DNA from 2 places in the Pelorhabdus sp. sgz311001 genome. Region 1 is predicted to be linked to the other one. Evidence: predicted binding sites of a transcription regulator. Region 1 holds the regulator's gene; the other holds the start of a gene.
What was found. The regulator HrcA, encoded in region 1, represses chaperone genes, less so after heat shock. The targets are predictions, from matches to a motif close to TGTTAGCACTCNNNNNNNNNGAGTGCTAACA.

Region 1 (16,511 bases):
TTACCTCGCTGGTCAAACTTTTAGCGCCTTTTGCACCGCATATCACCGAAGAGTTATGGTCTGAGTTAGGACAAGCAGGCAGTATTCATAAGCAGAATTGGCCGAAATATGATGCGGACGCATTAAAGTTAGACGAAGTAGAAATTGTATTACAGATTAACGGCAAAGTTAGAGATAAACTTGTTGTACCAGCAAATCTTGATAAAAAAGCCTTGGAAGAGCTTGCTTTGGAACAAGAAAAAGTTAAGAAGCTAATTGACGGTAAGCAAATCGTAAAAATGATCTGCGTGCCCCAAAAACTTGTTAATATTGTAGTAAAATAATATAGAATTTTATTAAAGCTGTGGCAAACTTGAAGCTAAGTTTGCTACAGCTTTTTTTATAAAAACGCTAAAATATATAGGGATCCTTTGAAAAAAAGCGAAGTGGAACTATAACCCCTAACAAACGACTGAATCCAATAAGGGAGTCGATGATGATGGATACGTATCAGAAACGTTTGATCTTAGGTGTTGTTTTCTTAACGCTGGCTGTCGGCGCAGCTTTTGTTTTCTCACCTGGATCGAAAGCCGATCCTGGCAATGCAGTGACAAGCTTGGCCGAAAATTCTGCGCCTAAAAGCGCCAAAATGGGAAAGGAGGCTTATGTTTATATTACTGGTGCCGTAAATCACCCTGGCGTATATCCGCTTACGACACAAAAAAGGGTGAGCGAAGCACTTATGCTTGCGGGAGGATTGTCCCCGGAAGCAGATGATAGCAAGGTTAATTTGGTGAAACCAGTAAAGGACGGAATGCATATTCATGTACCAGCTCGTCATGAAAAGGCGGCGCCAAAAGTAAGGACAAATGCCGGAGTCGAAGAAAATCAGACAGAAAATCTAGTGACATTAATAAGTGTCAATACGGGAACAAAAGAAGAACTTTTAACTGTGAAAGGGATGACGCCAACTATGGCGGACCAACTTATTTTTTATCGTCAAGTCCATGGCAATTTCTCTTCGCTAGATATGTTGGCAAATGTCAAAGGGTTTACGGTGCATAAAATCAAAAAAATGCAAAATCAACTTTCTTTATAGGGGGCAGGGCGATGATTTGGCCGTTGACTGTCTCGTTTATTATAGGGCTTTGGTGCCAGCATTACATAGCATCATATCTTAGCCTTGGGAAACTCGGCTATTGTCTTTTGCTTTTAGTCGGTTTAGAAAGCTACTTTGCCTATCAAAAAAAGATTACTTTAGCCTATAAAATCTTTTTTCCACTTTGTTTTGTTGTCGGTGTTACGTTAATGACTTTTGCCCTTGCAATTGCTTCTGATGATATTAGCCATTTTTCTGGCGAGAGAATCGTAAGGGGAGAAGTAATGGATCTGCCGCAGGAGCGGCAGGTTGAAGACGGTCTGGTAGAGCGGCAGTATTGGTGCCGAGTTCAAGCCGTAGCGGGCAAGGATCACTGGCAAAAGGCATCAGGTGGTCTGCGCCTATTTATTAAGCAGAAAGCAGGAGAGCCTGTTTTTTCAAATGGTGATATAGTTATTGCTAAAGGTAAGCTTTTGCTGCCGCACGGTTATCAAAATCCTGGTAGAAGCGATGTTCAAATTACTTTGAAGTCAGAAGGGATTACAGCTACGCTTTTGGCTAAGTCACTTCAGGGCGAGAAGAAGGGCCTGAATAGTCTTACTGTATTGCTAGAAAAGTTGCGTAAACAAATTACCGATAAGCTGAATGAAGCCATAGCCCCAGGCGATGCGGCGCTTCTAACAGCGATGATGTTTGGCGGCTATGCAGGTATATCTTCAGCGGTCATTGATGATTTTTCTACGACGGGTATCATTCATATCCTCTCAGTGTCAGGTTCTCACATTGCTTTGATTGGCGGCGCCGTCATTTTGATCTGCTCTTTTTGTCATATTCGGCGCAAAATCACCGTTTGGATCTGCGCTTTTCTCATCTTTTTTTATGCTTTGCTTGCTGGTTTTTGCGCTCCCGTGCTGCGGTCGCTCCTTATGGCTCTGGCCGGTCTTGGTGCTATCTTAGCTGGGAGGGAACAAGATAGTTCACAGGCTTTTGCTTTAACGGCACTTTTATTACTGATTTATGAGCCTCTTTGGATTTATGATGTGAGTTTCTTACTTTCTTTTAGCGCTACTGGGGGGATTTTATTTTTCTATAAGCCGATTGCAGTAAAACTTGCTTGGTTGCCTCGTCCTGTAGCGCTATCTTTTGCGGTGACGTTGGCGGCCGAACTCGCCTCTTTGCCGTTTATTGCTTACTATTTTGCTGTTTTTCCGGTTGCTTCTTTTGTCGCTAACCTTGTCGCTGTTCCTCTATTAGAAATGGCGGTTTTACTGGGGCTGCTCGGCTCACTTTTTGTTTGGCTTTTGCCTAGTCTCTATTTATTCTATCGTTTGCTGTTCGTAGTCTGCGCCTGTTTGATCGGGCTTAGTGTATTTCTAGTGCAAAAACTAGCCCTATATTGTCCTCCCCTGTATCTTCCTGTTTTTTCTTTTGGCGCTGCGCTTTTTTACTATGGTGGCCTCTTTTATCTATTTGGTTATCATCCGGCGGCGATTCCTGCGGCAAAAACTCTGTGGCGGCGTGGGCGTCTGCTCGTTATCGTAGCCCTACTTTTGATTAGTGGTGTATTTAGTTACGCTTATTGGTATCCAGGGCCAGCGTCAGTTCACTTTATTGATGTGGGGCAAGGTGATGCAACTTTAGTGATATCCTCGCAGGGACATGCTGCTTTAATTGATACGGGTGGACTTGTTGGTGAAAATCCACATTTTGATGTAGGTGATAAGGTGGTTGTTCCTTATCTGCGCCATTACGGCGTTCGCTGTTTAGATTATCTCATGTTAACTCATGGCCATGCCGATCATGCTGGCGGGGCAGCGGCGGTAGCGGCAAAGATTCCTGTAAAGAAAGTAGTTTTAGCCCAAGAACCGCCGTCACTACCAGTTCAGGCTTTAGAGAAGGCCGTAAATTATAATCAAATTATTTTTGCGCAGGAAGGGCAGTTTTTTTCTTTTGACGATATTTCCATAGAAGTAATTCACGCCAAGAGTGGCGGTAGAGACGAGGGGAAAAAAGAAAATGAACACTCCGTTGTATATCGTATCAACTGCGGCAAGGTAAGTTTTCTTATTACAGGTGATTTAGAAAAGGAGGAAGAGCAGGTTTTATTGGAAAAGCCGCTTGCACCTGTGACTGTTCTAAAAGTGGGGCATCATGGCTCGAAGAATGCCTCTAGTACCGATTTTTTGCAAGCCCTTCAACCGCAATATGCTATAATATCCGTAGGCTATCAAAATCATTTCGGGCATCCTCATGCCGAAACATTAGCGAGGCTCCAGGCGCAGCATATTAAAATTTTTCGTACTGATTTACAGGGAGCCATTCATTGTTTGATTGACAGGGATCAAGTGCGGATAGAGCCATTTATCAGATCAGAAACAAAGTAGGAGAAAGCTTATGACCGTAGGAGTTTTACAAAAAGAACTAGAGCAAGGGAAGATTTATTCTTTGTACTTATTACATGGTGATGAAGTCTATTTACTTGACAAGCTGCAAAAGACGCTTGTGAATGGACTGGTTCCGCCCAACGATCAGGAAATGAATTTGACTGTTTTCGATCAGGATCCGTCGCTAGAGGAACTGGCCGGAATGGTATCCGCTATATCCTTTTTTGGTGGTAGAAATGTTATTTTAATTCGCAATACGCGGTTTTTTAGTGCTGGGAAAAAGGCGGATGGCGAAGGGACAGCTAAAAAAGATGAAGCTTTTTTGAAACTTTTAAAGCAAGTGCCACCAGAAACGACAGTGATTTTTGCCGCCTATGATAAAGTTGATAAACGGCGCAAGGCCTATAAACTCATCGGTGAGGCCGGGGTTGTTTTTGAAGCTGTGCCGTTAAAGGGGCAGGAATTATTTCAGTGGCTGCAAGCAGAGATACGTCAACGAGGAAAAAAGATTGAAGCGGCAGCGTTAGAAGCGATTTTAGCGGCAGTGTCCTTGATGCCCCATGCTTCTTTATCGTTTTTAGATCAGGAAATTACAAAACTGCTGTTATTTATCGGTACAAAATCGATGATTACACTGCAAGATGTAGAGTTGCTTTTGGCGAATGTGCCGGAAATGTCTGTTTTTGCGATGACGGAAGCAATGAGCCGCAAAGATGTGGCTCAGGCCCTAGCTGTCTTAGCGGATCAAATTGAAAGTGGTCAACCACGCCTGAAAATTCTGGGACTGTTAGCTCGTCATACCAGACAGCTTTATCAGACTAAGGCTCTATTAGAGGAAGGATGGGGGGCAAAGGAAGTAGCGAAAGAACTAAAGCTGCCGTCCTTTGTGGCGGATAAGCTGATAAGACAAAGCCGGTCCTTTTCTTTAACGCAGTTAAACAAGGCCATGGAGCTTCTTAAAGAAGCCGACGAAGACTTGAAATTTAGTCGAGAATTAATTTCATTAGAAAAAATCATTTTGTTTTTATGCCATTGATGCAATATAAATAATAAAAATAGGCAATATAAAAAACCTGCCAGTAAAAGACAGGTTTTGTTATATTGCCTATTTTTATTGTGCTAAAGCGTTTACTTTGTGAGCCAAGCGGGACTTTTTACGAGCCGCAGCATTTTTATGAAGAACGCCTTTGGCAGCAGCTTTATCAATTTTGCTTGTTGCTTGAGCTAGGAGGGATTTCGCCTCATCTGCCTTACCGTCAGCAATGGCTTCGGTAGTTTTGCGCGTTGCGGTTTTCAAAGTAGATTTGACCGAAGCATTAGCCTGACGACGTTCGCTATCGGTTTTTACGCTACGTACAGAAGATTTAATATTTGGCAAGTTGTTCACCTCCTTATGATCTATTACCTAAGATATTTTAGCATGGACAAAGTAAAAATGCAAGCAACAAATCCCAAATTATAATCTATGAAGGGCATCTCGGATAAGGCGATAAGAGATGGGATACTCTAGAAATAAAACAGGAGGAGTCATTGTGGTGGATCAAGGAAGTTTGCGGACCGATCTGGCCGTTGAAGTAAGAGAAAATGTGACAAGGTCTACGGGAAAGGAAATCCCAGGTCTAAATGTAGAGACAGAAGAACAAGAAGAAATCACTGTTACTAGGGTTCATATTGCGTCAGATGAAGCGAAGCAAGCGATGGGAAAACCGACAGGTATGTATATTACGGTGGAAGCGCCAGGGCTTCGCTATAAAAACACGCCCTTAGCAGATTCAGTAATGAACACCGTAGCGCAAGAACTTGCTTCTCTACTCCAAATTTCTAAGCAAGGTGTGGTTCTTGTCGTCGGTCTGGGAAATTGGAATGTGACGCCTGATGCGTTAGGCCCAAGAGTGATTGACAAGATTGTTGTCACTAGACATTTGGAAACGTTATTGTCACCGGAATTAGCCGGCGGCGTTAGGTTGGTGTGTGCGCTTGCCCCCGGTGTCTTAGGCCTAACTGGTATGGAGACAGCTGAAATTATTCAAGGTGTTGTAGCTGAAGTGAAGCCTGCTGCGGTGATTGCTGTAGACGCACTGGCGGCAGCCGCTAGCAGTCGTGTAGCAACTACGGTTCAGCTTAGTACTGCCGGAATTCATCCAGGATCAGGCGTGGGAAACAAGCGTTTTGGTCTTACTCAGCTTTCTTTGGGGGTTCCGGTTATTGCCATTGGCGTTCCTACGGTGATTCATGCTTCAACGATTGCCATGGATACCCTTCAGGTTTTGCAAGAGCACGCCGCATTCGCTCGCTATTTTAAAAGTATGGCCACCCTTTCGGAAGCAGAGCAGCATGTAATAGTTCGGCAGATTCTTCCTGATCTTTTAGGGGATTTGATGGTTACGCCGAAAGAAATTGATCGGATGATTCAAGATATTGCTACCATTGTGGCCGGTGCGATTAATCAAGCACTGCATGAGGGAATCGACTATAAAAATATTCATCGTTATCTGCAATAGAGCATAGGTGCTCCTCCTAGCGCATATATAGTACAGGTAATCTGACGCGGGAGGAGATCAATTTGAGAAGACGAAGCCGCAAAAAGCTACGAAAACCTGACTATCTTTGTATTATAGTACTGTCTTTGCTTACGGCGATTTTTTTAGCTGGCGGCTTTTTCTTTTGGTGTGATTCATTTGCACCGGAAACAGCTTTGGTTCTGGCTCAGGGGCCTTCAGTCGGACAAGCAAAGTCTTCCTTTTTTTTCGGAACTCTTGCCTCAGGGCGGGATCTGTTAGGCGCCGGCGTACCTGGGTTTGCTCGAAGTTTGCCCAAGCCTTCGACGGAAGCGGAGAAAAACCATTTTTCACCGACCAAGGGATTGCGTTCGGCGCTGCTCTTATTTACCGATATTGATACAGAAGATATTCGGTCGATTTTGCAGCGGGAAATTCCGCTTTTGGCAGGATTAACCCATAGCGAAGTGGCAACTCTCAGTGCCAATAGTACTGAGACTTTACCTAAATTTGAATTCTCCTTGAGCGGTAAAGAAGGTAAACCGCTTGTTGGTATTTATCATACCCATACTTCGGAATCCTTCATTCCTTCTTCCGGTAGTTCCCATAGCGCGGGCGGTCAAAAAGGCGATATTGTACAAGTTGGCGCTGCTTTAAGTAAACGGCTGGAGAATAGAGGGGTTGGCGTTGTGCAAAGCAGCGCTGTTCATGATTATCCGTCCTTTATGAAGGCTTATAATTTGTCGGAAATCACGTTGCAAAGAATGCTGAATGATCATCCTTCTTTGCAAATGGTTTTCGATATTCATCGTGATGCACAAAAACGAGAAAACGTGACAACGACAATTCAAGGTGTGCCGACAGCCCGTATTTTGATCATTGTTGCTGTAGGACGGCCTGATCTTGTCCAGCCCCACTGGCAGCAGAATCATGCTTTTGCTAAACAGATTGAAGCGAAATTAAACAAGGAGTATCCTGGTCTGTGTCGCGGCATTAAGCTGGAAGACTGGCGATACAACCAGCATCTGCATCCGCGAGCGTTGCTGCTTGAAGTAGGCAGCGAAGAAAGTTCTTTGGAAGAAGCCTCGCGCAGTATGGAAATACTAGGAGATGTACTAGCCGATTTAATTGAAGCCGGGGCGAAGCCGTAGATTACAAAGGTTGACAACTAGCAACTAGCAGGAGGCAATCATGAATCAATGGAAACTGCTTTATCGAGGAACCTTTCTTCTTCTGGCAGTCACTTTATGCGGTCTTTGGACTGCTCAAGGGCAGCTAACCCAATTAACGCAGCGCCAGGAAGCGCCGCTTTTTTCTGTGGCGAGCCCGAAGCGAGGCTCTTATGAAATTGTTTGGTTAGGTGATTCTTACGACTGGCGGCAAGCTTATGAAGTTGGTACGTTATGGAGCGATAGGGATTTTCTCTATCTAGGGGATGGTACAAAAAATTTCCGTTTGCCTTTACAGTATGGATTTTTTTTGCAGCCACTTTATGTCGAAATGAACGAATTGATTGCCTCTCTCTCCTTGCCGTAAAGGTAAGACTTGCAGGCGCTTATAGCAAAATGCTATAATTTAATGTACAAATTTGACTGCTTCCTAACAATGGGATGCAGAGAGGAGGACAGCGTGGAGATTTCCAAGATCCGCAATTTTTCGATCATCGCTCATATCGATCACGGTAAGTCCACACTGGCTGACCGCTTGCTTGAGTATACTGGAACACTATCGGCTCGAGAAATGGAGAGTCAGGTTCTTGACCAGATGGAATTGGAGCGAGAACGGGGCATTACGATTAAAGCTCAGGCTGTAAGGCTTTCCTATAAGGCAAAAAATGGCGAAACTTACATGCTTAATCTTATTGACACACCTGGTCATGTGGATTTTACTTACGAAGTTTCGCGTAGCTTGGCTGCCTGTGAAGGCGCACTGCTTGTGGTAGACGCTGCGCAAGGAATTGAGGCGCAGACACTGGCCAATGTTTATTTGGCACTGGAACATAATTTGGAAATCATTCCTGTTATTAATAAGATTGATTTACCAAGCGCTGATCCAGAAAAAGTGAAACAGGAGATTGAAGATGTAATCGGTCTTGATGCTTCGGAAGCGGTATTAACAAGCGCGAAATCGGGAATTGGCATTGAAGAGGTACTAGAAGCGATTGTAGCTAAGATTCCGCCGCCGCAGGGCGAACGCGAAAAGCCTTTGCAGGCGCTGATTTTTGATTCGCATTTCGATGCGTATAAAGGGGTTATTGCCAATATCCGTGTGTTTGACGGCGTGCTAGCCCCTGGTATGAAAATGCATATGATGGCTACGAAGAAAACTTTTGAAGTCACGGAAGTCGGGGTTTTTAAGCCTTACATGGCATTAGTGGACGAGTTGGCGCCTGGTCAAGTTGGTTATGTTGCAGCTGCCATAAAAAATGTAAAGGATACGCGGGTAGGCGATACGATTACTTTGGCCGATAATCCGGCACCGGCGCCTTTAGCTGGCTATCGGACTATTACGCCGATGGTCTATTGCGGGCTCTATCCTGTAGAAAGTTCACAGTATGACGCGTTGCGTGACGCTCTTGATAAGTTGAAACTTAATGATGCTTCTCTTGTCTTTGAACCGGAAACTTCCATTGCCTTGGGTTTTGGCTTTCGTTGCGGCTTTTTAGGCCTTTTGCACATGGATGTCATTCAGGAACGAATTGAACGGGAATATAATATTACGCTCATTACGACAGCGCCAAGCGTTATTTATGAAGTCTATAAAACAGACGGTGAAATGCTTCGGGTGGATAATCCGTCACTGTTGCCGCCTGTTGCGAATATTGATCATATTGAGGAACCTTACGTAAAAGCAACGGTGATTGTACCGAATGATTTTGTCGGGGCCGTTATGGAGCTATCGCAGGACAAACGGGGCGATTTTAAGGATATGAAGTATCTTGATGAGAGTCGCGTTACGATCGAATATCATTTACCGCTCAGTGAAATTATTTACGATTATTTTGACAAGCTAAAATCGTCGACACGGGGTTATGCTTCGCTTGATTATGAATTAATTGGCTACCGCACATCTAAGCTCGTAAAGCTTGATATTCTTTTAAACGGCGAAGCTGTTGACGCCTTAAGTGTGATTGTTCACACCGATAAAGCGGCAGCGCGTGGACGTGGTTTGGCGGAAAAATTGCGCGGAATCATTCCGCGGCAAATGTTTGAAATTCCTATTCAAGCTGCCATCGGGAATAAAGTCATTGCCAGAGAAACAGTTCGGGCTATGCGTAAAGACGTACTTGCCAAATGTTACGGCGGCGATATTACGCGGAAACGTAAACTGTTGGAAAAGCAAAAAGAAGGCAAAAAGCGCATGAAGCAAGTTGGTAGTGTGGAAGTGCCGCAAGAAGCCTTTATGGCAATTTTAAAAATGGATTGATCGATGATGAAACGAAAGACCTTAGGGCTTTATGTTCACATACCTTTTTGCCGCCAGAAGTGTTTTTATTGTGATTTTCCGTCAATGAGCGGGCAGGAGGATTTGTTTGACGCCTATACGAGAGCATTATTAACCGAGATTGCTGTGCAAAGCAAAAAAATTTCTGATTATGAAGTTGATACGGTATTTATTGGCGGAGGTACGCCTACGATACTTCCGGCAGATCAACTACTGGCAATTTGTTACGCTATTGCTGAATCTTTTTCTCTCAGTGAAGGCTATGAGTGGACCTGTGAAGCGAATCCTGGAACCACCAAGGATTCGCTTCTTGTCGCGCTTAAGGACGCCGGTCTGAATCGTATTAGCTTTGGCGTGCAATCTTTTTCCGATCCACTGCTTAGGACGATTGGACGGATTCATTCTGCCCAAGATGCGACCTCTTCAGTAATAGCCGCGGCTAAGGCTGGCTTTACCAACTTAAGTATTGATTTGATGACTGGGTTACCTGGCCAGAAGCTGATCGATTTACAAACCACTTTAGCCAAAGCAGTACAATTACCCTTATCGCATATTTCGCTTTATAGTTTGAAAATAGAGGAGGGAACGGTCTTCGACTGTTGGCAAGAGCAGGGGAGGCTTGCCTTGCCTGACGAAGCGGAAGAGGCAAAGTTTGACGCTTTTGCGCCTGCTTTTTTAGCTGAGAAGGGTTTTTCCCGCTATGAAATTTCAAATTATGCGAAACCTAGTCATGCTTGCCGTCATAATTTAAAGTATTGGCACTACGAGCCTTACTTAGGACTTGGGGCGGCAGCGGCTTCCTTTTTCCCAGGGAAACGTTGGTCGAATGAAACCGATCCGAAGCGTTATATTGCCGCTATAGCTAAAGGAGAATCGGTTATTGCCTATGAGGAGACGCTTGACGAAGCGACAGCGAAAGCGGAGTTTGCTTTTTTAGCGTTGCGCACAATGCGAGGGTTAGATATAAACGAGTATGAAGCGATTTTTCATACTTCCTTTTTTGCAGATTATGGCAAGGTTTTGGAAACTTTGGCAAACCAAGGACTTCTTAACCATAGGCAAACTAGAATCTTTTTAACCGACCAAGGAAAATTATTAGGCAATGTAGTTTTTTGCGCTTTTTTACCTTGAAATTTTCTACTACGTTCTTGACAGACTAGAAAATGAGTGGTATTTTTTTATTAGATATTAGCACTCTATCAGGAAGAGTGCTAACAAGGGAGGCGGAGATCTTGTTAGATGATAGGAAACGTCGGATTTTACAAGCCATCATTGACGATTATGTCTCTACCGCCGAACCAATTGGCTCAAGAACTATTGCCCGCAAATATGACTTGGGGGTAAGTCCGGCAACGATCCGTAATGAAATGGCCGACTTAGAGCTCTTAGGTTTTTTAGAACAGCCGCACACATCGGCAGGACGGATTCCTTCAGCCAAGGGATATCGTTTTTATGTAGACTGTTTACTTGCGCCGCATAGTATTTCCGAGCGAGATCTGCATTTGATCAAACAGTGGTATGAAGCCAAAGTCAGGCGAATTGACGAATTGTTTCAAGAGACAGCTAAGCTGCTTTCGAAAGTCACCAACAATGTTTCGTTGGTGATGGCGCCGCAGAGTGCTCCGGCAAAATTCAAATATTTGCAGTTTCTGCCGCTTGATGAACAGCGCGTTATTGCTGTTGTCGTAACTGATAAAGGAATTGTTGAAAATAAAATTATTGATATTCCGGAAGGAACGACACAGGACGATTTGCAGCAAATTGCCCAGCAAGTAAATAATCGCTTGACTGGATTAGGATTTACAGAAATTGGCGGCGACACAGTACAGGATATTAAGCAAGACTTGATTCTTGATTCTGATGTGGTTGAGTATGCTTTTACTGCGATTACACAGGCTTTAACCCAAGATAAAGGGGAAAAAGTTTTTTTAGGTGGAACGACCCATCTACTGAATCAACCTGAGTTTCGTGATGTGGACAAAATAAAAAAGATTTTAACCATGTTGGAAGAAAAAAGGCTACTTTACGATATTTTGCACATGCAAAATCAAGATGGTGTTGTTGTAACCATCGGTCAGGAAAACAAGTATAGCGGCATACAGGACTGCAGCGTGGTACAGGCTACTTATCGAATTGATGGTCAAGTTGTTGGTTCTGTAGCGATTTTAGGCCCAACGCGTATGGAATATGGGAAAACCATGGCTATACTAGAGTTTATGCATACTCATTTAGGTGAGCTTATCAAAAAATATCGAATTGGTTGATAAACACGGAAATCCTGTTTCTTGAGTTTTTCTAAAGAAACATTCCGTATCTATAGATAAGAAAGAGAATAGCAATGAGGTGACTGTATGGCTGATAATGAAAAACCGTTTCCGGCACAAGATCCAGAAAGCTCTCAAGACGAAGCCGTGAAAACAGCAGAGGGAACACAAGACAATGAAGTTAGCGAAGGCGTACAAGGGGAGCTTTCAGTAGACCAACTTGCTGCCGCTTTGCAAGCAAAGGATAGCGCTTTGGAAGAAGCTGTCCGCAAGTATCAACGTTTGCAAGCAGATTTTGAAAATTTTCGTCGTCGGACCACCAAGGAAAAAGAAGAGTTGTCTACTTTAGTTGCAGAAGGAATTATTACAGAGCTTTTGCCTGTGGTAGATAACTTTGAACGAGCCTTGGCTTCTGATGGCAGTAAAGATGCGGAAGCGTTTCATTCTGGCGTAGAAATGATTTTCCGTCAGATGACTGGCGCTTTTGAAAAACTCGGTCTCTCGGCTATTGCCGCGATGGATCAGATGTTTGATCCGAATGAACATCAGGCCGTTATGCGTGTGGAAGATGCTGAAAAAGAAGATGGCACGATTGTACAAGAACTACAAAAAGGCTATCGCTTGAAAAATCGCGTGATTCGGCCGAGCATGGTGAAAGTTGTCAATAACGGTTGATTTCATAATGGTTAAGTTGTGAGTTATTTAAGGAGGATGAATAAATTATGGCAAAAGTAATTGGTATAGACCTTGGTACGACAAACTCAGTTGTAGCAGTCATGGAAGGCGGCGAACCTGTCGTTATTGCAAATACAGAAGGCAGTCGCTTAACTCCTTCGGTTGTAGGCTTTTCTAAAACGGGTGAAAGATTAGTTGGACAGCTCGCAAAACGCCAGGCTGTTTCTAACTCTGATAGAACGATTAGCTCCATTAAACGTCATATGGGTACGAATCACAAAGTAAATATTGACGATAAAGGCTATTCGCCACAAGAAATTTCGGCAATGATTTTGCAAAAACTGAAGCAAGATGCAGAAGCCTATCTTGGTGAAACTGTTACGCAAGCCGTTATTACAGTTCCGGCTTACTTTACAGATGCGCAGCGTCAAGCTACAAAAGACGCTGGAACCATTGCTGGGTTAGAAGTTCTTCGTATTATTAATGAACCGACGGCAGCAGCCCTTGCTTATGGTATGGATAAAGGTAATGATCATACAGTACTTGTTTATGACCTTGGCGGCGGTACTTTTGACGTATCCATCTTGGAATTAGGCGATGGCGTCTTTGAAGTAAAAGCAACAAGCGGTAATAACCGTCTTGGCGGCGATGATTTTGATATGCGGGTAAAACAATGGCTGATTGAAGAGTTCAAAAAAGAACAAGGCATTGATTTGGCCAATGATAAAATGGCTTCGCAGCGTTTGTTGGAAGCTGCGGAAAAAGCGAAAATTGAGCTTTCCGGTGTACTTTCCACCAATATTAATCTTCCCTTTATTACAGCCGACCAATCCGGTCCGAAACATATGGATCTTAACTTGACCCGCGCTAAATTCGAAGAATTAACGGCTGACTTGGTAGAATCCACTATGGGGCCAACTCGTCAAGCTTTGTCTGACGCTGGTCTTTCCCCGAAAGATATTGATAAAGTTATTTTGGTAGGCGGGTCTTCTCGTATTCCTGCTGTACAAGAAGCTTTGAAGAAATTTATTGGCAAAGATCTGCATCGCGGCGTAAATCCTGACGAATGCGTAGCAGTTGGTGCTGCGATTCAGGCTGGTGTTCTTGTCGGTGAGGTAAAAGACGTATTACTGCTTGATGTAACGCCATTGTCTCTGGGCATTGAAACACTGGGCGGCGTTTTCACGAAAATTATTGATAGAAATACGACAATTCCTACGTCGAAAAGCCAAGTATTCTCCACGGCAGCTGATAATCAACCTTCCGTTGACATTCATGTGCTTCAAGGCGAACGTGAAATGGCTGCAGCGAATAAAACGTTGGGACGTTTTGAATTGTCCGGTATTCCGGCAGCACCGCGTGGAGTACCTAAAATTGAAGTTTCTTTCGACATTGATGCCAATGGTATCGTAAATGTTTCCGCCAAAGATCTTGGTACAGGCAAAGAACAAAAAATTACGATTACTTCTTCTGGTGGTATCAGTCAAGATGAAATCGAACGTATGGTTAAAGAAGCGGAAGCTCATGCAGCTGAAGATAAAGCCCGCAAAGATGAAGTCGAAGTAAGAAATTCTGCTGATTCTTTGATTTATCAAGCAGAAAAGACGATTAAAGAAGCTGGCGATAAAGCCGATAAAGCGCTTGTTGAAAAAATCGAAGCAGCAGCGAATACCTTAAAGGAAACGCTAAAAGGTAATGATTTGGAAAAAATCAAGGCTGATACGGAAGAATTAACGAAGCCGCTTTATGAATTAGCACAAGCTATGTATGCGCAAAATGAAGGTCAGCCGCAAGGCGGTGCTTCAGCTGGCGCAGCAAAAGATGAATCTATTGTGGACGCTGAGGTTGTTGACGAAAAAAAGAATGACAAAGCATAGGATGGTGCAAGGTGAGCAAACGAGATTATTATGAAGTCTTGGGTGTGTCCCGGTCAGCATCTGACGATGAACTAAAGAAGGCCTATCGCAAGTTGGCCCGAAAATATCATCCTGATGTCAACAAGGACAATGCGAAAGAGGCAGAAGAAAAATTTAAAGAAGTTGCGGAAGCCTATGAAGTTTTGTCTAATTCCGAAAAAAAGGCGCAGTATGACCAATTTGGTCATGCTGCCTTTGACGGAAGTCAAGGTGGAGGCTTTGGCGGTTTTGGCGGCCAAGGCGGCTTCGGCGGTCAAGGCGGGTTTGGCGATATTTTCGATATGTTTTTTGGCGGTCAAGGTTTTGGCGGCCGTGCTAATGGTCCGGAAAAAGGTTCAGATCTTCGCTTTGATATGGAGATTGCTTTTGACCAAGCAGCTTTTGGCGTGGAACGAGAAGTAGAGATTCCGCGGATGGATACCTGTCCAGAATGTCATGGCACAGGCGCTGCCGCTGGGACTCATCCTGAAACTTGTCCTGACTGTAAAGGGGCGGGCCAAGTTCAATTTACACAAAATACACCCTTTGGCCGAATGGTCAATGTGAAACCTTGTGACCGTTGTCGTGGCGAAGGCAAAATTGTCAAGACACCGTGTAAAGAATGCCGTGGTCAAGGCAAGATCAAGGTGAAACGGAAAATAAAAATTAAGATTCCTGCTGGGGTTGATACTGGTTCACGGTTGCGTGTGGCTCATGAAGGCGAACCGGGACTTCGTGGCGGTCCGCAGGGCGATTTATATGTGTATATTTTCGTGAAACCGCATAAACTATTTGTGCGCGAAGGAAACGACATTATTTGTGAAGTTCCCATTAGCTTTGTTCAGGCAATTTTAGGTGACGAAGTAGAAGTACCAACTTTGGAAGGAAAAGTGAAATTCCGTGTCGAAGAAGGAACGCAGTCTGGAACTGTTTTCCGCTTACGAAATAAAGGAATTCCTCATATCCGCGGTAATATGCGCGGTGATCAGCTAGTAAAAGTAAAAGTTGTGACTCCGAAAAACTTGTCTGAGAAACAGCGTGAACTTTTAAAAGAATTTGCCCGAATTAGCGGAGAAGATATTAACCCGGAACAAAAAGGGTTCTTTAAGAAAATGAAGGATGCCTTTGGGGTGTCTTAATTCCATAAGAAGGGGCGAGTGCAGATGAAGTGGGCTGAAATTAGTATTCAAACCTCCCATGAGGCCACCGAAGCGGTGGCCAATATTTTTCATGATTTGGGAGCCAGCGGTGTCGTTATTGAAGATCCAGAGCTTATTAACACCTATCGTTTATCAGGAGCGTGGGATTATTGCGATATTCCTGAAGAAACTGATACGGAAGTTGTTGTTGTAAAAGCCTACTTACCTGTTGACGAAGCCCTTGATGACAAGCTTCGTTCATTTGAGGGACAAGTAAACGGTCTTTGCTGTCATAATATTGATGCCGGCAAAGGCGAAATTAGTTGTCGCGAAATACAGGAAGAAGATTGGGCTTCTTGTTGGAAGGAATTTTTCCATCCGGTCAAGGTTGGCGAAAGAATTGTGATTAAGCCGACATGGGAAGAGTATGAGGCTGGTGTGGATGATCTTATTATTGAATTAGATCCCGGTATGGCTTTTGGTACAGGGACTCACCATACAACAGCTATGTGTATTCGTCACTTAGAAGAGTTAGTTAAGCCTGACATGCAGATTTTTGATGTTGGTACAGGATCTGGTATTTTATCAATTGCCAGTGCCAAATTAGGCGCTGCCGCTATTAAGGCGGTCGATTTAGACAGCGTCGCTGTTCGCGTAGCCAAGGAAAATGTGGCTCTCAATCAAGTCGCTGAAACAGTCACAGTCAGTCAGGGCGATCTGCTCACAGGCGTAACTGGTAAAGCTGATCTTATTATTGCCAATATTATTGCCGATATTATTATTAAAGTGATTCCCGATGTGAAAGAACGCCTGAAACCAGACGGTTTTTTTGTTAGCAGTGGTATTATTACAGAACGCCTTAGCGATGTGACAGCTGTGCTTTTAGAGCAAGGGTTTGTTGTTGACAAGGTTAGTGAAGAAGGCGGCTGGGTTGCTATTGTAGCTCATTTGGAGCGATAAGTTATGCGGCAGTTTTTTATTACGCAAATTGAACCTTTCATGTTTATCGAAGGCTCTGAAGCGAAACATATGACGCGAGTTCTTCGACTCAAAGTCGGCGATGAAGTGGAAGTTGTGGATCAAGCGGGACAAGCGGCGGTGGGACGTATTGCGGCAATTGAGGGCGAGAAAGTT
Region 2 (16,511 bases), 340 kb from region 1:
GTTTCAATTCAATGCAATTGTTTAGCCGATACAGAAGATCTCGCTACCTTTGTCGCTTCTTTACTAAAAGACGGTGATGTGCTTGCGCTGGAAGGCGATTTAGGGGCTGGTAAAACTTTTTTTGTCCAGCAAATCACGAAAGTGCTAGCGCCAGACAGCGAGGCGACAAGTCCGACCTTTACAGTGCTTCAAGTTTATGAAGGAACTGTAGAAATTCATCATTTTGATCTGTATCGCTTAGAATCAATAGAGGAACTAGAAGATATCGGTTTTTATGAATATACGACGTATGGCATTTCTTTGATCGAATGGCCTGATCAATTTCGTGAGGCTTTACCTAGCAATTATTTATGGATTACTATTGAAAAAGGCGCGGGCGAGGAAGAACGAATTTTTCAGTTTCAGCCGCAAGGAAAGCGCTATGAATTTTTGTGTGAGGAGCTGAAGCATTTTGCTAATCCTAGCTCTTGATACAGCAACTCTTGTTTCTTCTGTTGCTTTAGATACGGAAGAGAAATTGCTTGCTGAATTTACTTTGCAAACGACAAAAACCCACTCGGAGAAGCTTTTACCGACGATTGATGCGCTTTGCCGCTTTGCTGCGGTGGAGCCAGAACACATTGAGGCTATTGCTGTGAGTATCGGACCAGGCTCATTTACGGGCCTGCGTATTGGCTTGGCAACAGCAAAGGCCATGAGTTATGTTCGTTCACTACCGTTAATTGGCGTACCCACCTTGGCAGGACTTGCTTATAATCTGGCTGGTTCTACGCAAATTTTAGCGCCGGTCTTAGATGCGCAAAAAGGTAATGTTTACATGGCGCTTTATGAGTTTACTGCCGACGGTATTCAGGAACGAATGCCTGTGACGATTTTAAAAGCCGAGGCAGCTTATGAAAAATTGGTTTCCTTAGCAAGAAAAGTTACATTACTTGGTGAGTCAGCCCAAGTAGTACAGGCAACTGGTGACAATAATCCGCTGATTACTGTGGCTCCACCGCACTTACTTATGCCGCGAGCCGCCAGTATTGCTGCAGCCGCGCGACAGCTTTATCAGCAAGGCAAGGTCTTTGATGCGATGACGCTTGAGCCGATTTATATCCGCCGTTCTGAAGCCGAGGTTTTATGGGAAAAACGCCAGCAAAATCAAATGCCCATGTTGCAAACGAAGGAGCATCATGGACAAGCTTAACGTGCGTAGCATGACAGAACAGGATATTGATGGCGTGCTGGCGATTGAGGAAGTATCCTTTTCTGAGCCGTGGTCGCGAGTCGCTTTTGAAGCGGAAGTAGCGGAAAATGATCTGGCCTATTATTTGGTGGTGGAAAAAGACGGGGAAATTGCCGCTTATGCGGGAACTTGGTTGATTCTTGATGAAGCTCATGTAACGAATGTGGCTGTACTGCCAAAGTACCGTCAGCAAGGAATAGGAGCTGTGATTTTAAAAACTCTAATTGAAAGAGTCAAAGCCCAGGGAGCTGTGAGGATGACACTAGAAGTTCGTACGTCTAATACGGCAGCTCAAAACCTTTATAAAAACTTTGGCTTTGAAGCCAAGGGAATTCGTAAGAAATACTATAGCGATACAGGCGAAGATGCCATCATCATGTGGGTCGACCTATGAAAAAAAGCCACTTTCGTGGCTAAGGGTGATTGTGCTACAGCCTATGCGATAACAGGTCGGTTTGTGCTGACTTGTAGACGGGACGGCGCCTAACCGTCCTGCTTATTTTTATTTGGGGTATGTAATGGAGGATATTATAATATTATGGAGAAAGAAAAGAAATCCATTTTTGTGCTTGGATTGGAAACAAGTTGCGATGAGACATCGGCGTCAGTTATACAGGACGGACGGATCATTTTATCCAATGTGATTTCATCGCAGGTCCCAGTTCATCAAAAATTTGGCGGCGTTGTGCCGGAAATTGCTTCGCGCAAACATATTGAACAGGTTATTCCTGTTGTGGATCAGGCTCTTACAGAAGCAGGGCTTAAAATTACCGACATGGATGCTATTGGCGTGACCTATGGACCCGGTCTCGTCGGCGCTCTGTTAGTAGGAGTCGCAGCGGCGAAAGCTTTAGCTTTTGCGGCGAAAGTTCCTTTGGTGGGAGTTCATCATTTAGAGGGACATATTTTTGCTAATCTATTGGCCCATCGTGACTTAGAGCCACCTTTTTTAGCATTGGTTGTGTCAGGCGGCCATACTTCTCTGGTGAAAGTAACTGGCTATAATTCCTTTGAACTTTTGGGACAAACGCGTGATGATGCCGCAGGCGAGGCTTTTGATAAGATTGCCCGCGTCATGGGTCTGCCTTATCCTGGCGGTCCCCATATTGATGAATTGGCTAAATCCGGTAATCCCGTGGCTATTGCTTTTCCGCGGGCGCTTGTCCATGATTCCAACTATGACTTTAGTTTTAGCGGCTTAAAGTCGGCAGTACTGAATTATTTAAATGCTAAAAAGCAAAAACAGGAAAGTTACGATCAAGCCGACGTGGCTGCTAGTTTTCAAGCTGCTGTGGTCGATGTTCTCGTGGAAAAGACTGCGGCTGCCGTGAAAGAAACGGGAATTTCTAAAGTGGTCCTGGCGGGCGGGGTAGCGGCAAACTCTTCGTTACGTCTTCAGTTAACCAAGGCTCTTAATAAGCAAGGTGCTAAGGTTTTTTATCCACCCCTTATTTTATGTACGGATAATGCGGCAATGATTGGTTGTCGCGCCTACTATCAATTTCAGAGCGGTTTTACTTCGCCTCTTACTTTAAACGCTAGGCCAACGATGCGTTTAGGTCAGTCTTTGGGCTAAAGCGCCTTTCAAAATACTTTTTTTCTAAGCAAGGATTTTTCTCTTTCATGTGGAATAGTTAGTACTTTAATAAAGAAAAGTGTAATTCTGTAAGTCGTGGGGGGCGCCTATGGGAGTTATTAGTGACATTTGCCGAAAAACAACAAGTTTAAAATCGCAGCAAATCATGCATTTAGAAAACCAGGCGAAGTTGATGGGAATTGCGGCTGATTTGGCTCATGCTCAGATTACAATTTATGCAAAAACGCACTCTGACAAGTATCTTGTCATTATTGCGCAGGTGCGGCCCAACACGAGTTTTATCGAATATCGCCCCCATCTTCTAGGAACTACGGTGCGAGCTGATGAAGAGCCGCTTGTTTGGCGGACGCTCACGACAGGAAAAAATATTTCTGGTCAACGAGAATGGGAAATTGGCATGGAATCGCTGGAAATGAAAACTTATGCGATAAAAGATGAACAGGGTGAAGTTATTGCCGTGGCGAGCTTTGAAGCCAGCTTTGAAGAGGCGCAGGCCCGCATCGGTTCGCATAATATTCTTGTGGATACGGCCTTTTTGCTGTTTACGACAACAAGTCCAGCCCTGTCTGGCGGCGATATGTACCGACGCCTTAGTGCGCGTGATGGAATTGTGATTGTTGACGACTCCGGTCAGGTTATTTTTGCCAATGCCGTCGCCACAAGTATTTATAAAGTACTTGGCGTGAGTCATATTGTTGGTCGGCGAGTTACGGACCGCCGCACTCATATGAATTTAGTACAAAGTGCAATTGAGCAAAAGCGGGCCCAGGAACAAGAGCTTGAAACAGGCAATTTGATTTTTAATCAAAGGGCTTTGCCAGTAGTAAAGGCTGATATTGTATGCGGCGTACTATTTATTGTCAGCGATATTACAGAAATTAAGAAAAAAGAGAAAGAATTGCTCGTTAAATCAGCGGTGATTCAAGAAATTCATCATCGCGTTAAAAATAATCTGCAGACGATTGCCAGCTTATTGCGGTTACAGGCACGGCGGTCGCCATCGCCAGAAGTAAAGGCGTCGCTAAGAGAATGCATTAACAGGATTCTTAGTATTTCTGTCATTCATGAATTTTTGTCACAGCAAGATGTAGAAGTGATTAATGTGGCTGAAGTGGCAAAAAATATTATGGATGCAGTTATTCAGAATATGCTGGAACCTGATTTTAATATCCAAACGGTATTTAACGGCGAAACCGTGATTTTACCTTCTGACTATGCTAGCAGCTTGGCGCTGGCAATTAACGAACTGATTCAAAATTCGATCGAACATGGTTTTGTCGGCTGTAAGGAAGGCTTGATTGGTATTGATATTCGCGCTCTGCCTGACTGCTATCAAGTAGAAATCTATGATAACGGCATTGGGCTTCCGCCAAACTTTGATCCCCATAAATTGAAGAGCCTGGGCATTCAAATAGTTACAACCCTAATTGAATCCGATCTATCCGGGAAGTTTGAATTGAAGTCGCAAGGCGGAACAAGAGCTATTATTACAATACCCCGGATGACAGAGGGAGGATAAGAGAGATGGACGCATTAAGGATTGTAATCGCTGATAATGAATCAATCATCCGTATGGATTTGAAGGAACTACTGGAAGAAGCGGGGCACGAAGTAGTTGGCGAAGCCTCTGATGGTGCTAAAGCTGTCGATTTGGCACGGCGTCTAAAGCCTGATCTTGTTATCATGGATATTAAAATGCCGGAAATGGATGGAATTACGGCGGCGCGCATTTTATCTACTGATAAAGTAGCTCCCGTTTTGTTATTAACAGCATTTAGTCAGAAGGAGATTGTTGATAAAGCAAAGGATTCTGGCGTTTTGGCGTATCTTGTCAAGCCGGTCAAAGAAGCGAATCTGTTTCCTGCTATCGAAATTGCCTTGTCGCGCTTTAGAGAGTTCAGTGAACTGGAAAAAGAATTAGAAGATGTAAAAAATTCTTTGGAGATGCGGAAAATTTTGGATCGGGCCAAGGGAATTTTAATGGATGCCTATCATCTGAGTGAAAGTGAAGCATACCGCCGGATTCAGCAGTATAGCATGGCGAAGCGAAAATCGATTCGAGAAGTAGCAGAGGCTATTATTAATTCCGTTAAGAAAAAATAACAAAATGGACTTAAAGAACGAGGTCTTGCTGGTGGCGGGACCTCGTCTTGTTGCTGCACTAGAAAAAAAGTAAAAAAAATCTTCTTTTTTTGTGGAAAACGCTTGATTTTTTGCCCAAAATTATATATCATAATTTATGGAATTAGCACTCTATCTTAGTGAGTGCTAACAATAATAAAAACGAACACTTTTAAAGGGAGGTTATTTTTTCATGATTAAGCCATTAGGTGACAGAGTTGTTATTAAAGCCTTAGAAGCCGAACAAAAAACAAAGAGCGGAATCGTTCTTCCTGATACGGTGAAGGAAAAACCTCAAGAAGGTGAAATCGTTGCCGTAGGAACAGGTAAACTTTTGGAAAATGGTACAAGAGTTGCTTTGGAAGTGAAAGTTGGCGACAAAATCATTTTCTCGAAATATGCTGGCACAGAAGTAAAGATCAACGATCAGGAATATATCATTCTCAGCGAAAGAGATATTTTGGCTGTTGCCGAATAATCTAGCGTGAGACGTAACGAAAATAAAAGGGGGATATACATACAATGGCTAAACAGATTATTTTTGATGAAGAAGCACGCCGCGCACTGGAAAGAGGCGTTAATGCTTTAGCAAATGCTGTAAAAGTAACTCTTGGACCAAAAGGCCGCAACGTGGTTCTTGATAAAAAATTCGGTGCTCCGACCATTACTAATGACGGCGTAACGATCGCTCGCGATATTGATTTGGAAGACCCATTTGAAAATATGGGCGCTCAGCTCGTTAAAGAAGTTGCTACAAAAACAAATGATGTAGCAGGTGATGGCACGACAACAGCTACGCTTTTAGCTCAAGCTTTCATCCATGAAGGCATGCGCAATGTTGCTGCTGGCGCTAACCCAATGATTATTAAAAAAGGCATCCAGAAAGCTGTAGATGCTCTTGTTTCTGAAATTAAAGCATCTGCTAAAAAAGTTGAAACAAAAGACGCGATTGCTCAGGTTGCTTCGATTTCGGCAGCTGACGAAGAAATTGGCCGTCTCATTGCGGAAGCTATGGAAAAAGTCGGCAACGATGGTGTTATCACCGTAGAAGAATCCAAAACGATGGGAACTGACCTTGACGTTGTTGAAGGCATGCAGTTTGACCGCGGCTACATTTCTCCTTACATGGTAACAGATACGGACAAAATGGAAGCAGTTCTCAATGATCCTTATATCTTGATTACGGACCGCAAAATTGGCGCAATTGCCGACATGCTGCCTGTTCTGGAAAAAGTAGTACAACAAGGTAAAGAACTTCTCATTATTGCTGAAGATGTAGAAGGCGAAGCTCTTGCTACTTTGGTTGTCAATAAACTTCGTGGTACCTTCAAAGCTGTTGCTGTAAAAGCTCCTGGCTTCGGTGATCGCCGCAAAGCTATGTTAGAAGATATCGCAATTTTAACTGGCGGTACTGTTATTACGGAAGATCTTGGCCGTAAATTAGACAGTGTAACGTTAGAAGATCTTGGTCGTGCTCGTCAAGTTCGCGTTTCGAAAGAAGAAACAACGGTTGTTGACGGCGCAGGTTCCGCTGATGACATTAAAGCTCGTGTAGCGAATATCAGAAGCCAAGTGGAAGAAAGCACATCTGACTTTGATAAAGAAAAACTGCAGGAACGTTTGGCTAAATTGTCCGGCGGTGTTGCTGTAATTCAAGTCGGCGCTGCAACAGAAGTGGAATTGAAAGAAAAGAAAATGCGCATTGAAGATGCTTTGAATGCAACTCGCGCTGCTGTGGAAGAAGGTATTGTCGCTGGCGGCGGTACAACTTTCATCGATATTCTGCCTGTACTTGATACGATTCAAGCCTCAGGTGACGAAAAGACTGGCGTGAACATTGTAAAACGCGCTATCGAAGAACCTGTTCGTCAGATCGCTAATAATGCTGGTCTAGAAGGCTCTATCGTTGTTGAAAACGTGAAAAAAGCCGGCAAAGGCATTGGCTTCAATGCTTTGACGGAAGAATATGTTGACATGATTAAAGCTGGTATCGTTGACCCTGCTAAAGTAACGCGCTCTGCTCTGCAAAATGCTTCCAGCATTGCAGCTCTTGTATTGACCACAGAAACGCTTGTTGCTGATAAACCGGAAAAAGATAACGGTGCTGCTGCAGCTGCTGCTATGGGCGGCATGGGCGGTATGGGTGGCATGGGCGGCATGGGCATGATGTAATATCATGTTCGTGACAGGCCAGTAAATTCAGCGGATTTCGCCACGGAATCTTTTGAATGTTACTTATTTGTTACTAATAAAATATAAAAGCTGCACATAAGTTCACAAGACTTATGTGCAGCTTTTTGCTTTTCTCTAAGCTCTTTAAGTTTGTATTAAGCACTCTTTATTTAGGGTTTTCATATAATAGGGTGAGCTACATCTTATAGGCTAGGGAGGAGAAAAGCCATGAGTTTTTATGAAGAGATTGCCAATCGGGCCTTAATTCGTGAATTGGAGCGGGAAATCAATACCGATGTTTTGCTCTTTGGCGTCGATGGTTTTGTTTATTTTGGGAATTTGCAAGGAATTGATAATTGTCGGATTGGCCTTTTAGTACCAGCCATTGCCGCGGAAACCAGTGACGTGGAGATTTTAACGCCAGGCGGTGAACTTAGAACTGTGGCGTTTTTGCGAGTTGATCTGTGGACGCTGATTGCCAAGGGAACAGGTATTGTATCGGATCCTATTGAGGGTGGAAGTGGCGGTGGTCTTGTAGTAAAAGAAGGTGTCGTGCGACAGGAAGAATCTGATGCCGGTCAGACATCGATTCGTCAGGAAAGCCATGAACTGATTCGCCGACTCTGCCGGATGGTTGGCGATGCGGTAGCAATTACAACACTGGGTGGATTTCTCTTTGAAGGAGTTTTAGGCGCAGTCGAAGATGAATTGGCCATTTTGACTGTAGAGGATATTTTTGGACCTGCTACAAGTTCTTCTATTTCCGATAATGACGTACGTTCTGTCGTCGTTAATTTAGAAGCAATTACATCAATAGCTTCCTCTACATGCAGGCCAGATTAGAATTTTGGCAAGATAAAGCAGGGCTGTTCCGCTGTGGTCTTCCCAGTGAGAATCATGCTTGGCGGAACGGCTTTTTTTCTTGTGACAGGCTAAAAAGGAGCGAAAAAGATGGTCGTTGCGGCAGAATATATCAAGCCTGTTGGTGTTGGTGTGACAGCTCCGCAGTTTTTTCGTGGTCTAGATGGAAGAGTTTATATTGTTAAGCTATGCCGCAAAGAAGAACATACGAAAGTACTTGCCAATGAGTGGCTTGGCGCGCGACTTGCCCAAGTTTTGGAACTGCCCTTGCCAACATATGATCAGATTGAAATACCGGCTGCAATAATTGATAGACATGTCATGCTGCAGAAACTGCAGGCTATGCCAGGTCTTCATTTTGCTTCAGCCTATTTGTCCGATAGTGAGTATGTAACAAGGCGAGCTGTGAAAGAACTGACAAACTGTAATCAATTAGTGGGAATTTTATTTTTTGACCATCTCTTTTGTAATCGTGACCGGGCGAAAAACCGTAAAAATTTACTGATGGCCCCCACTCCGCAAGGGTATCAATGCTATGCGATTGATCATTCGCATTTTTGCGGCTCAGGCAAATGGTCTGTGGCTACGCTGGAAAAGTTAGGACCTATCGTAAAAATATATTATGGCTTTTTATTTGGGTTTCTCTTGCAGCGATTTGCCAAGCGTGAAGATTTTATACCTTACTTAACTAGGGTAAAAGCGATTGATGCAGGACTAATCGATTCTATTTTACAAGAGATTCCTGAACCTTGGCTGAGATCGTCTGAGGAACGGCAAGCTTTGGCTGCTTTTATTCAACAACGCTGCGGTTTAGCAGATAAGATATTCACTGAACTATGTCGTCAAATTCCCGTGGTCAGAGGTGGAACAAGCCGCTACAGCTATCGGCGCATCAAGCTGTAATAAAAGTGATTGCTCCTTTGGTTATATTTTTCTTATAGCGCACATAAGGTGCTATAAGGAGGTGGGGGGCAATATGCTCGTTATTAATTTGCGGCGGCTCTTTGTACACCGTCATTTATTTTATAGCCTTGTTGGTTTATTCATGATTGGCGCTGTATATATACAAGTGGCTGATTTAATTGGTCATGAATCCTTAGCCATAGCGGGAACTAGAACTGACCAAAAAGTCGTTGCCTTAACTTTTGATCATTCCTGGGGCAATAAATATACTGGATCTATTTTAGATACGCTCCAAAGCCGCAATTTAAAAGCAACCTTTTTTATTATGGGGCCTTGGGCAAAGAAGTTTCCCGAGGTGGCGAAACGGATAGCGACGGACGGACACGAAATCGGCAGTCATGGCTATCGCCATGAAAATTATGGCGATATGGGTGTTGAATGGGTTAAGGAAGATATCCAAAAGGCTCATGGGTTAATTAAGGAAGTGACAGGGGTAGATCCAGTTCTGCTGCGTCCGCCTAATGGCCATTATAGTAATCAGTCCATTGCAGCAGCGCAGGAACTGGGGTATAAGACGATTATTTGGAACATTGATTCGCTTGATTGGAAAAATCCCGGCAAAGATGTGATTATCGAGCGCGTTGTTTCCCGGTTAAAGCCAGGTGCTATTATTTTGTTGCATGCGTCTGATACACCAACACAGACTGCTGAGGCTTTGCCGGAACTGCTTGATAAAATTGCCGGAGCCGGCTATAAGATTGTTACAGTTGGTGACTTATTGGCCAATTATAGTGAAAAAGGAATTTTGCGACATTAAACAGGCTACGGCCTGTTTTTTTGTGCAGCTATTTACAGTCAGGCGCAAGTTGTGGTATAGTATTTTTCTATAAAGAAGGTTCGGTTATTTATGTTGATTTCGTTATTCTAACGAGAAAAATATAGGGAGGGATTCGTTTGTCATTGCAGAAAGAAACCATTTTGGTATTGGATTTTGGTGGGCAGTATAATCAGCTGATCGCCAGACGTGTAAGAGAATGTAATGTATACTGTGAAGTATTTCCACATACATTGAGTCTTGCGGAAATAAAGGAAATGCAGCCAAAGGGTATTATATTCACTGGTGGACCAAACAGTGTGTATGAAAAAGATTCTGCTGTTTGTCAGGAAGAATTATTAGAACTTGGGATTCCTATTCTGGGGATCTGTTATGGATCGCAGCTTATGGCCCATTTGCTTGGCGGTAAGGTAGTAACAGCACCGATCAGCGAATATGGCAAAACAGAAGTCCATATACAAAATAAAGCATCCAAACTCTTGGAGGGTGTTTCCGAAAAGACAATTTGCTGGATGAGTCATACAGATTATATAGCGGAAGCTCCTGCTGATTTTACGGTAACGGCATCGACTCCCGTTTGTCCTGTAGCGGCCATGGAAAATGAAGCAAGAAATTTATATGCGGTACAATTCCATCCTGAAGTTATGCATACAGTGGAAGGCATGAAAATGTTGCATAACTTCGTATTTAACGTGTGTGCCTGCCGCGGCGACTGGAAAATGGATTCGTTTGTAGAGAAAACAATCGAAAGCCTGCGTGAAAAAATCGGTACAGGTAAAGTATTATGTGCCTTATCTGGTGGTGTCGACTCTTCGGTAGCGGCAGTCCTTCTTTCCCGAGCGATTGGTAAACAGCTTACCTGCGTTTTTGTAGATCACGGTCTGCTTCGTAAGAACGAAAGCGAAGAAGTCGAAGGCGTATTTGGTCCTAAGGGACAATATGACCTCAACTTTATCCGAGTAGATGCGAAGAAGCGTTTTTATGAAAAACTGAAAGGCGTAACTGACCCTGAAACAAAGCGGAAAATTATTGGTGAAGAATTTATTCGTGTTTTTGAAGAAGAAGCGAAAAAAATAGGTACGGTTGATTTTCTAGTACAAGGAACGATTTATCCCGATGTGATTGAAAGCGGTCTGGGAAAATCAGCAGTCATTAAATCCCATCATAACGTGGGCGGGTTGCCTGATTATGTTGATTTTAAAGAAATCGTAGAACCACTTAGAATGTTGTTCAAAGATGAAGTAAGACGGGCAGGAAGAGAACTTCAGATTCCTGAATATCTGGTGAGTCGCCAGCCGTTCCCTGGTCCTGGTCTTGGCATCCGCATTATTGGGGAAGTTACGGAAGAAAAAGTGAAAATTGTGCAGGAAGCAGATGCTATTTATCGGGAAGAAGTCGCAAAAGCCGGGATTGCTCAGGATTTGGGACAATACTTTGCCGCATTGACGAATATGCGTTCAGTAGGTGTTATGGGAGACGGCCGTACGTATGACTATGCCATTGCGCTTCGTGCCGTTATGACTTCCGATTTTATGACAGCTGAAAGTGCCCAAATGCCATGGGAAGTCCTGTCGATTGTGACAAGTCGCATCATTAATGAAGTAAAAGGCGTGAATCGTGTAATGTATGATTGCACAGGCAAGCCGCCGGCAACCATTGAATTTGAATAATATCATTGTCTCGGGGCACTGCCATTTATTCTGAAAAGGGCAAAATGGACTAGCCTGCCGACATAGACAAAAAGACCTTGCATTAAAGCTTTTTACGAAGCTTGTGCAAGGTCCTTTTTTATCCTCACCCTATGTAAATACAGGGATTTCTGCTTGCAAAAAAGAGCGTTCACCATGGAGTGGCGGGCATACCTGGCAAAGCCAGTGAGAATAAAGAAAAATGCCCTTTACAGAATAAACGGCAGTGCCCCGCGACAGGGTGATATTTTCTTTTATGCTTTTTGGGAAAAAGTATAACGCTATACAGGATATCTCGAATTGTAGCTTTCTATCTGTTATTTCTATATCAGCAGCAGTCTAAAAGGCTAGCTATAAACATCTTTTTTAAAGTATTCCAGTGCTAATTTAGAAGCTTTATTTAATTCTCCATTTTTAATTAGTATAGCACCACCTGTAAGTTCAGAGGTTGGAAACTCAGAAATAATTATAAATTTGCCATCAGAAAGTTCTTTTGTTATATTCCCGCTAGGAATCAGTGATATACCCATCTTATTTTCAACCATATTTTTAATAGTCTCAACATTATTAAATTCCATAATTTTTTTTATTTTAATGTTAAATTTGTGGAGAATTTTTTCTGCTATAATTGTATATTTACAGTTTTCGCCAAAAGAAAAGAGGGTAATATCAGAATAATTACTTTTTTTGCTTTCTTCCCAATAGGATTTTTCTGAAATAAATACTAAACATTCTTTATAAAGGGGTATAAAATCTATTTGTTTTGAATGGGGATCCTGTGGAATGATACCAAAATCAATCTTTCTCTTAAGAACAGAGGCTATTACATCTTCTACGGGGATTCTATCTACACTAAAACTTATTTCAGGATAAATATATGAAAATTTCCTAATAACCTCAGAAAGTCTGATAGAACTAAAAGTTTCAGAAGTAGCCATTTTTACTATTCCTTGTGGTTGATGAAAATTAATCATGGAATCCGATAACTCTTTCTCAAAATCAATATATCTGTATGCATATTTAGCAAATTCTTTCCCCACCTCTGTAACCATAACTCCTCTTGGTAATCTGATAAACAGCTTTTCCCCAAATGTTTCTTCTAAAATATTAATATGAGTAGATATAGTAGATTGAACATAATCAAGACGTTCAGCTGCTCTAGTTATATTCTCTTCCTCAAATACGGCAATAAAAGTATGAAAAAGTTTTCCTTCTAAATTTAAGATCATGAACAATATCCTTTCAAATATGTATAATTTAAAAATTCATAAATTGGTTAACTATTTTATTTTGCAATGGGTTCAATCGGAATTATTCGTTTTAAGTTATTTTTAAATGATGATATTATTTTCGTTGTAAGTTGTAATTTTAATCATGAATATTATAACAAACAGCAAACAACAAATAAATTGTTAGGAGGAGTTTACATGAAAGTTATTGCTTTTAACGGAAGTCCAAGAAAAAATGGGAATACAGCTGAAAGTTTGAAATTAGTTCTTGAAGAGCTTGAAAAAGCAGGTATCGAAACAGAATTAGTTCAATTAGGTGGACAAAAACTATTTGGATGTTCAGCTTGTGAGATGTGTTTTAAAAATAAGGACAACCGCTGTGCACGTAAGGATGATGAAATGAACAAGTTTATAGAAAAAGCAGCAGAAGCAGATGGTGTTCTTATTGGATCACCAACATATTTTGCTAATGTATCTACAGAAGTAAAAGCATTTATTGATAGATGCGGTTGTGTTAATATAGCTAATGATCGTAACTTATTAAGAGGCAAAATTGGAGCAGCTGTAGTATCTGTAAGAAGATCTGGAAGTAGTTTTGTATATTCTGCTATAAACTTCTTCTTTGGCAGCAACGAAATGACAATACCTGGTTCAATTGGTTGGAATATGACTTTATCACGTGATATAGGAGATTTACAAAAAGATGAGGAAGGTATTCACACCTTCAAAACGCTTGGGGAAAATATGGCGATTCTTTTGAAAAAGTAACAAGGTCGAGGGTATTTTGTCTCAGGGCACTGCCGTTTATTCTGAAAAGGGCAAAGTGGACTAGCCTGCCGACATAAACAAAAAGACCTTGCATTAAAGCTTTGCGAAGCTTATGCAAGGTCTTTTTGTTATCCTCAATCCGCGTAAATACAGGAAAATTATGTTTGGTCAAAAAGAGCGTTCACCATTAAAGCTTACGAGGAGAAGTACCATAATATTGTTTAAAGGCCTTATAGAAATTACTGCTATTGCTGTATCCGAGCATATCAGAAATAGCAGCGATGGAAAGATCCGTATGATCCAATAATAGCTTGGCTCTTCGCATACGCGATTCGGTTAGCAAGGCAGAAAAGGTTTTCCCTGTCTTTTCTGGAAAAAGACGGGAAATATAGACGGGATGATATACGAAATGGGATGCGATGTCATTCAATGTCATTCAATGTTACAGAATCAGAGTGTGATTCGATATATTGCATAATCCGATCGATTAATGTCGTGCCAGTAGTTAGATGCTGACGCTTGTACTCATAGGAAAGATACATTGCAAGGGACATGACCATAGGCTTTAAAATTTTCTGTGAATCCTCTGTTTTATGAGCATATTCAAGAATCATGACATTCAGCAGCTGCCAGATTGGCGAAGAAGCTGGTATTTCCAGATGAACGAACTCTTCTGCATATTTGTTTTTCTGTGGTTCCAGAAAAAAATTAAGCATGGAGCTATCTGCTGAGAGCGCACTCAGGTATTCTCGGAAAAAGGTTTCTTTACGAATCAGTACTCCGAGAATAATACATTCGTGATCAGAATCCCGCTTAACGGCATAGCCGCTGTAGGGCTGACCGATATAGCAGTCTCCTTCTTTTACCGTGATTCGATTGTCATAGTTGGCGCTTAATGCATCATAATCTCCATGGTAAGCAAAATGAATGAAAAAAAAGTCCTGGCGGTGAAAACGCTCCTCAATTTTTTCCCTTTAAATACACATACCATAACTTCCTCGGATTTCTCGCCCAACCAATGAGAAATCAGTTCATTATTTCCTGATGACGAATCTGGGCTAAAGTCCCAATTGAGGTGTGGAAAGTCCTGACCGAGTTTTTCTAATGCGTGATCGATTTCAAGGAAGAAGAGCTCACAAAGTATCCGAAGAGAATACACGAGGTGCTCGGCGGCGACATTACCGCAGACTAGTTACTGCTTACGGATGAAGATTCCCTTGGAATCTATAAGAAATCATATCGCTAAGAGCATAATTCAGCAGATAACTGTAATTTATTACATAATTTAAAGGAGGATAAATATGTCTAGAAAAAACATTGGAGCAAAGCCATACATCACACCGATGCCGGTTTTGATGATTTCATCTTATGATGAGGCTGAAAAGCCGACCGCCATGTTAGCAGTATGGGGCGGAATCACGAATGAGACAGAAATTACTATCACCGTAGCATCTCAGAGAAATACGTTAAAAGGGATTATTGCCAGAGGTTCTTTTGTTGTAAGTATGGCGGATGTGGAAAATGAAGTTGCCTGTGATTACCTTGGCATCACAACAGGAAATAAAGTGGAAGATAAGTTTGAAAAGTCAGGATTTCATACAACAAAGTCCGAATTCGTAGATGCACCGATTATCGATGAGCTTCCTTTTGCCGTTGAGTGCAGAGTGAAGAGCTATGATGAGGAAACCTGGAGATTGGTAGGCGAAATCGTCAATGTAAGTCTGGATGAACGGATTCTTGGAGAAGATGGCAAGGTATCATTTGAAAAATTCCATCCGATTACTTTCGATTGGATGAATAAGTCCTATTTGTCCGTTGGTGAAAAGGTCGGTAATGCTTACCGCGACGGACTTCAGTTGAGAGAGAAGAACTAAGAGGGGGTTTTTATTGAGATTTGCCTTTATACGAGATTAATAAGAGAGTTTAACTATATGAAAAAGTGAGGAATTAAATATGAAAACTAGAAAATTAGGTAACCAGGGGCTCGTTGTTTCAGAGATAGGACTTGGTTGTATGGGGATGGATCATGGTTATGGTCAATCAGTAGATCGTCAAGAAATGACTAAGTTGATACAAAGAGCAGTAGAATTAGGATGTAATCTTTTTGATACAGCTCCTATTTATGGATATGAAAATGAAGAGTTATTAGGTGAAGCGCTAAAAGCTTATAAAGATAAAGTTGTTATTGCTACTAAATTTGGAGTTACTGGAATGGACACTATCGGTGGCCAAATAGTCCAATCAGTTGATAGTAGTCCAGAATCTATTAGAAAACAATTAGATGGATCTTTAAAGCGGTTAAAGGTAGATTATATTGATTTGTACTATCAACTTCGTATTGACCCTAAAGTAGAGCCAGAAGTTGTTGCTGGAGTGATGAAAGAATTAATATCTGAAGGGAAAATTAAATACTGGGGATTATCAAACACACCAATAGATTATATTAGACGTGCTCATGCTGTCTGTCCTGTTACTGCAATTGAAGACCAATATTCAATGATGTGGCGTAAGCCTGAGCAGGGCTTGTTTCAAGTTTGCGAAGAGCTGAAAATTGGATTTGTTGCGTATAGCCCCTTAGGAAATGGTTTCTTAAGTGGGAAATATACAAAAGATACAAAATATCAAGAAGGCGATTTTAGAAACATGATGGGAAGATTTAAACCAGAAGTAATTGCGCAAAATCAAGCATTATTAGATTTAATTGTGCAAATTGCTGAAAGTAAAAATGCCACTTCAGCACAGATCGTCCTAGCTTGGGAATTGGCACAAAAGTCTTATATTGTTCCAATTCCTGGAACAACTAAATTACATAGATTAGAAGAAAATCTGGGAGTAGCTAACATTCAATTAACAGGGGAAGAATTAGCGGGTATCAATGAAGCTTTATCTAAAATTGATATAGATGAAACATTTTTTTTAGTTTTAAATAATGTATTTGTCTCACTCTTTAAGAGTAGTTAAACTAGTCAATATATAATTAGCAATATTTCAGAACTTTTTTCTTTTTGTTTTGGAATATTGCTTTAATATTTTAATGAATTTATTGAACCTGTGAAAAAGGCTAGTTATTTATTGAATTTCTTCGGGTATCATGATACAATATACA

Region 2: the regulator HrcA is predicted to act here: its motif matches at 5,072-5,102, upstream of groES (co-chaperone GroES).

Annotation. Positions count from the first base shown of each region.
Region 1 covers NZ_JBVXUT010000001.1:733,573-750,083, forward strand. The annotation lists gene leuS (leucine--tRNA ligase) at 1-323, shown strand, start outside; gene AC0MXB_RS03795 (ComEA family DNA-binding protein) at 473-1,078, shown strand; gene AC0MXB_RS03800 (DNA internalization-related competence protein ComEC/Rec2) at 1,090-3,462, shown strand; gene holA (DNA polymerase III subunit delta) at 3,473-4,498, shown strand; gene rpsT (30S ribosomal protein S20) at 4,574-4,840, opposite strand; gene gpr (GPR endopeptidase) at 4,995-5,963, shown strand; gene spoIIP (stage II sporulation protein P) at 6,026-7,111, shown strand; gene AC0MXB_RS03825 (hypothetical protein) at 7,152-7,496, shown strand; gene lepA (translation elongation factor 4) at 7,566-9,386, shown strand; gene hemW (radical SAM family heme chaperone HemW) at 9,390-10,535, shown strand; gene hrcA (heat-inducible transcriptional repressor HrcA) at 10,637-11,668, shown strand; gene grpE (nucleotide exchange factor GrpE) at 11,756-12,343, shown strand; gene dnaK (molecular chaperone DnaK) at 12,391-14,220, shown strand; gene dnaJ (molecular chaperone DnaJ) at 14,232-15,377, shown strand; gene prmA (50S ribosomal protein L11 methyltransferase) at 15,402-16,337, shown strand; gene AC0MXB_RS03865 (16S rRNA (uracil(1498)-N(3))-methyltransferase) at 16,341-16,511, shown strand, end outside.
Region 2 covers NZ_JBVXUT010000001.1:395,199-411,709, forward strand. The annotation lists gene tsaE (tRNA (adenosine(37)-N6)-threonylcarbamoyltransferase complex ATPase subunit type 1 TsaE) at 1-471, shown strand, start outside; gene tsaB (tRNA (adenosine(37)-N6)-threonylcarbamoyltransferase complex dimerization subunit type 1 TsaB) at 452-1,192, shown strand; gene rimI (ribosomal protein S18-alanine N-acetyltransferase) at 1,179-1,625, shown strand; gene tsaD (tRNA (adenosine(37)-N6)-threonylcarbamoyltransferase complex transferase subunit TsaD) at 1,770-2,807, shown strand; gene AC0MXB_RS02050 (sensor histidine kinase) at 2,917-4,347, shown strand; gene AC0MXB_RS02055 (ANTAR domain-containing response regulator) at 4,353-4,931, shown strand; gene groES (co-chaperone GroES) at 5,143-5,427, shown strand; gene groL (chaperonin GroEL) at 5,472-7,121, shown strand; gene AC0MXB_RS02070 (hypothetical protein) at 7,350-7,964, shown strand; gene AC0MXB_RS02075 (HipA family kinase) at 8,073-8,885, shown strand; gene pdaB (polysaccharide deacetylase family sporulation protein PdaB) at 8,959-9,702, shown strand; gene guaA (glutamine-hydrolyzing GMP synthase) at 9,840-11,390, shown strand; gene AC0MXB_RS02090 (LysR family transcriptional regulator) at 11,756-12,637, opposite strand; gene AC0MXB_RS02095 (flavodoxin family protein) at 12,836-13,405, shown strand; gene AC0MXB_RS02100 (helix-turn-helix transcriptional regulator) at 13,593-13,841, opposite strand; gene AC0MXB_RS02105 (hypothetical protein) at 13,828-14,121, opposite strand; gene AC0MXB_RS02110 (flavin reductase family protein) at 14,707-15,279, shown strand; gene AC0MXB_RS02115 (aldo/keto reductase) at 15,359-16,366, shown strand.